Regions from separate parts of the Pseudoxanthomonas sp. UC19_8 genome, predicted to be linked through region 1. Evidence: riboswitches for the same ligand, from Rfam matches in the RefSeq annotation. Region 1 holds a riboswitch; the other holds the start of a gene.

Region 1 (2,381 bases):
GCTCCTGCAGCACGCGGCGCTGGGCGTAGGACGAGGCGCGCCGGCTGTCGGCCTCGCTCAACGTAGCCAGGCGCCGGGCCACCTCGGGCCGATGCACGCGCGCCGACTGGCGGCGCGATTCCAGGCGGGCGCGCTGCTGCGCCAACGGGCCTTCCGCGCCTTCGCGTCCGTCCAGCGCGTCGGCCAGCACGCGCAGCTCGCCCAGCTTCTGCCGGGCGAAGGACAGCCAGGACTTGAGTTCGGCATCGAGCGCCTTCTCCTGCTCCAGGTCCACCGGCACGTGCAGCAGCGCGCACGACGGCGCCAGCCACAGGTTGTCGGCGCCGACGTGCCCTTGCGCATAGCGCGCCAGCGTCAGCGCGTTGTCCAGGTTGGTGCGCCAGACATTGCGCCCGTTGACCAGGCCGGCCGAGAGCACGCGGCCCTTGGGCCAGGCCTGCAGCACCGCGTCGAGCTGTTCCGGCGCGCGCACCAGATCCACGTGCAACCCCTCGACCTGCAGCCGCGCGACCAGGTCCAAGGTTGTCGCCCAGTGCGCCGAAGTAGGTGGTCAGCAGCAGCCTGGAGCGCGGCGCCTGGGCCAGGAACGCATAGGCGCGGGCGAAGGCCGCCTTCGCCGCCTCGTCCAGGTCCAGCACCAGCGTGGGTTCGTCGATCTGCACCCAGGCCGCGCCGGCGGCATGCAGGCGTTCGAGCAGCTGCGCGTACACCGGCAGCAGGCGCTCGAGCAGCGCCAGCCGGTCGCTGCCATCGGTGGTCTTGGACAGCAGCAGGAAGCTCACCGGCCCCAGCAGCACCGGACGCGTGTCGAAGCCGGCGGCCCTGGCCTCCAGGAACTGCGCCACCGGCTTGTCGCCGCGCAGGGCGAACTCCTGGCCGGCATGCAGCTCGGGGACGATGTAGTGGTAGTTGGTGTCGAACCACTTGGTCATCTCCAGCGCGCGCAGGTCGATGCCGCCGGTCTGCACGCCGCGCGCCATGGCGAAGTAGCCGGCCAGCGGGTCGGCGTCGGCCAGGGCGCGATAACGCTGCGGGAGGGCGTCGAACAGGAACGCCGTGTCCAGCACATGGTCGTAGAGCGAGAAGTCGTTGCTGGGCAGCACGTCGGCGCCGGCCTGCCGCTGCAGCTGCCAGTGCTGTGCGCGCAGGGCCGCAGCGGTAGCCTGCAGCGTGTCGGCGCTGTCCTCGCCCTTCCAGTAGCGCTCCAGGGCGTGCTTGAGTTCACGGCGTGGTCCGATGCGCGGAAAGCCGAGGTTGGTGACGCTGGTCATTGAATGGATCCTCATTGCGTGTGGGCATTGAGGAACGAAGGAACCGCACGCCACGCCTTACAGCCCTGCGGCTGCAACGTGCCATGCCAGCGACCTTCGCCCCCGCGGGCGAACCGGCCCCGTGCGCGGGAACCTCCACACGCGCACGCCTGCGGCACCGGGCCTCGCGCCCGCCGCATCACGCGCCCGTGCCGCTCCCGCGAGCGGTGCCAGGTCGAAGCGGAAGACCGAGCAGGGTCCTCCGGCCGGGGCCGGTCTTCGGGCTCATGGACACGGCGCGGAACGGATCCGCCCCCCCTACTCCCCGCCGCTTCCCGGCCCGATGCCTTGCGGCGCGGACCAGTGCTGTTGGCAGGCTTCGTTTCCAATGACCGCTGCGGGGCAGCTCCGGAATGGACGCGCACGGGGCGCGCCTTCACCGGATTCCCGTTTAATCCATCGCTTCATGTGGATGAAGCGATGGAACCACGACGGACGCACCTTACGCGCCGGCTGCCGGGCGCGTCAAGGCGGCTCACGGATCGGTCGCGACAACGAAAAGGCCCCTTTCGGGGCCTCTTCGTCTCGCAGGTGTTTGACGGCAAGGCTGCCGCTGCAGCTCAGCCCACGCCGGTCGGGCCGTCCAGCACCTGACGGACCAGCTTGAGCAGGTCGCGCTGGGTGTAGGGCTTGTTGATCACGTCGAACTGCGCGCCTTCGGCGTCGCTGCGCGCCAGCGTGTTTTCGGCATAGCCGGTGGTGAGGATGACCTTGGTCGCCGGACTGCGCCGCATGACCTCGTGGGCCAGCACCACGCCATTCATGCCGCCCGGCATGATCAGGTCGGTGAACAGCAGATTGAACGGGTCGCTCGCCTTCAGCAGCTCCAGCGCCTGCGCCGCGTTGCTGGCGACCTCGGTCTGATAGCCGGCCGCTTCCAGGAACATCTGCGCCACCGCCGCGACCTCCTCACGGTCCTCCACGATCAGGATCCGTTCGCTGCCGCCGCGGCCGCTGGCACGCGGTTCGGGCAGCTGCGGCTTGCCGCCTTCGCTGGGCTGGGCCGGGAAGTACAGCCGGATCGTGCTGCCCCGATCCACCTCCGAATAGATGCGCACCGCGCCGCCGGAC
Region 2 (2,381 bases), 630 kb from region 1:
TCCAGGGCCTGCCGGCGTGCGTGCGCATCGCCCTGGACAAGGGCGTGTGCGGCGCGGCGGCCAGCACCCGCCAGACCCAGCGCGTCCACGACGTGGAAGCCTTCCCCGGCCATATCGCCTGCGACGCGGCCTCGCGTTCGGAGCTGGTGGTGCCGCTGGTGAAGGACGGCGCCCTGATCGGCGTGCTGGACATCGACAGCCCCCAGGTGGGCCGCTTCGACGAAGACGACCAGCGCGGCCTGGAAGCCATCGCCGCGGCCTTCGTGGACGCCCTGGCGTGAGCACCACGCAGCTGCGCAACATCGGCCCCAAGTCCGCTGCGTGGCTGCGCCAGGTCGGCCTGCGCACCGAAGAGGACCTGCGCGCGGCCGGTCCCGTAGAAGCCTTCATGCGCATCAAGCGCGCCGGCTTCCGCCCCAGCCTCAACCTGCTCTACGCCCTGGAAGGCGCCCTGCTGGGCTGCCACTGGCAGGACGTGCCCGACGCCCGCCGCCAGCAGATGGTGGCCGAGGTCGAGGTTGCCGCCGCCGCACTGCCCGCCCCGCGCGGCCGCCCCGCCGCCGCACCGGTGACCACCACCCGCCACGACGAGGAAGGCGGCGCCGCGCCCACGTTCGATTTCTTCGACAGCCCCGGCCGCGACAGCGACTGAGCGCCGCGCCAGGCGCCGGATCGCGTACAATCCGCGCCGCTTTCAGGTGACCTGCCGCGCATCCATCGCGTCCAGGTTGAAACGGGAAGCCGGTGAGCCCCGCCACGGGACGAATCCGGCGCTGCCCCCGCAACGGTAAGCGAGCCATGCCAACGCATCGGCCACTGCGTGCCCTAGCGCACGCGGGAAGGCGCGACGGCGGAAGGAGTGCCTTCCAGCTCGCAAGCCCGGAGACCGGCCTGAGCAGCACGGGTTCGTACCGAACCCACCACCGGTTGCGATGCGGAGGGCGTCGCGCGTGCCGCGCCCACGCCTTGCCGTGCGCGCTGTCCGCTGTGTTGCCTTCCGTCGCCGCGACTTTCCTGCCTTGCACGTGCGAGGCGCGCGACGGAGTTCCCCACATGAAGACCACCCTGCTCTGCCTGGCCATCGGCCTGAGCCTTTCCGCCACCGCCCTGGCGCGGCCCGCCGACGACGCGACCGATCTGGACCAGATCAGCGTCACCGCCACGCGCACCGAAGTCGCCGTCCAGGACAGTCTCGTCCCCGTGCAGGTCATCTCGCGCGAGGAGATCGAGCGCAGCCAGGCGACCTCGCTGCCCGAGCTGCTGGCCGGCCGCGCCGGCATCAACATCGCCAACCAGGGCGGGCCGGGCAAGCTGACCAGCGTGTTCCTGCGCGGCAGCGAATCGGATCACGTGCTGGTGCTGGTGGACGGCGTGCGCATCGGCTCGGTCACCGCAGGACTGGCCGCGTTCCAGGACCTGCCGGTGTCGCAGATCGAGCGCATCGAGATCGTGCGCGGCCCGCGCTCGAGCCTGTACGGCTCCGAAGCCATCGGCGGCGTCATCCAGATCTTCACCCGCAGCGGCGGCAAGGGCCTGACCACCTACGCCCAGGCCGGCTTCGGCAGCCATGGCCTGCGCGACCACAGCGCCGGCTTCAGCTATCGCGGCGAACGCGGCTGGCTGTCGGCCAACGGCGGCTATCAGGACACCGATGGCATCAACGCCTGCCGCGGCACCGCCGGCGATGCGGCCCATCCCTTCGGCGCCGGCTGCTACGCCGACGAGCCGGACCGCGACGGCTACCGCAACACCTCCTTCGGCCTGCGCGCCGGGATCGACGTCACCGACACGCTGGCGCTGGAGGGCAACTTCCTCAACGCCGACAGCTACAACGAATACGACGGCACCCTGTTCGGCGGCAACGAGGCCAAGAGCCTGCAGCGCGTGGCCGGCGGCAAGCTGCGCTGGAACCCGAGCGAAGCGTTCCAGCTGACCGTGCAGGCCGGCCGCAACGACGATGAGGCCGACAACTACTTCGCCGATGCCGATACCGGCACGCGCAGCTTCGTCAGCACCTTCGACACCCGCCGCGACACCGCCTCGGCGCAGGGCGACTACCGCTTCGCCGAAGGCCAGACCTTCACCCTGGGCGTGGACTGGTTGAACGACCGCGTCACCAGCACCACGCCCTACGACATCGACGCGCGCGACAACACCGGCGTGTTCGCCGAGTACCAAGGCAGCTTCGGCGCGCACGCGCTGCAGGCCTCGGTGCGCAACGACGACAACGAACAGTTCGGCTCGCACACCACCGGCAGCCTGGGCTATGGCTTCGGCTTCGGCAACGGCTTCAAGTTCACCGCCAACGCGGGCACCGGCTTCAAGGCGCCCAACTTCAACGACCTGTATTACCCGGGCTTCAGCAATCCGAACCTCAAGCC

The links. Region 1 has a riboswitch for cobalamin ahead of metE (5-methyltetrahydropteroyltriglutamate--homocysteine S-methyltransferase). Riboswitches for the same ligand answer to the same signal wherever they lie in the genome.
Region 2: it holds a riboswitch for cobalamin, as region 1 does, so the genes downstream of both, btuB (TonB-dependent vitamin B12 receptor) here and metE (5-methyltetrahydropteroyltriglutamate--homocysteine S-methyltransferase) in region 1, are expected to answer to the same signal.

What each region holds. Positions count from the first base shown of each region.
Region 1 covers NZ_CP170559.1:3,853,215-3,855,595, reverse strand. Annotated here, with positions in the region: partial or broken gene metE (5-methyltetrahydropteroyltriglutamate--homocysteine S-methyltransferase) at 1-1,271, opposite strand, end outside; cobalamin riboswitch at 1,503-1,756, opposite strand; gene ACFJIT_RS17030 (histidine kinase famiy protein) at 1,871-2,381, opposite strand, start outside.
Region 2 covers NZ_CP170559.1:161,834-164,214, reverse strand. Annotated here, with positions in the region: gene ACFJIT_RS00730 (GAF domain-containing protein) at 1-281, shown strand, start outside; gene ACFJIT_RS00725 (TfoX/Sxy family protein) at 278-652, shown strand; cobalamin riboswitch at 680-910, shown strand; gene btuB (TonB-dependent vitamin B12 receptor) at 1,054-2,381, shown strand, end outside.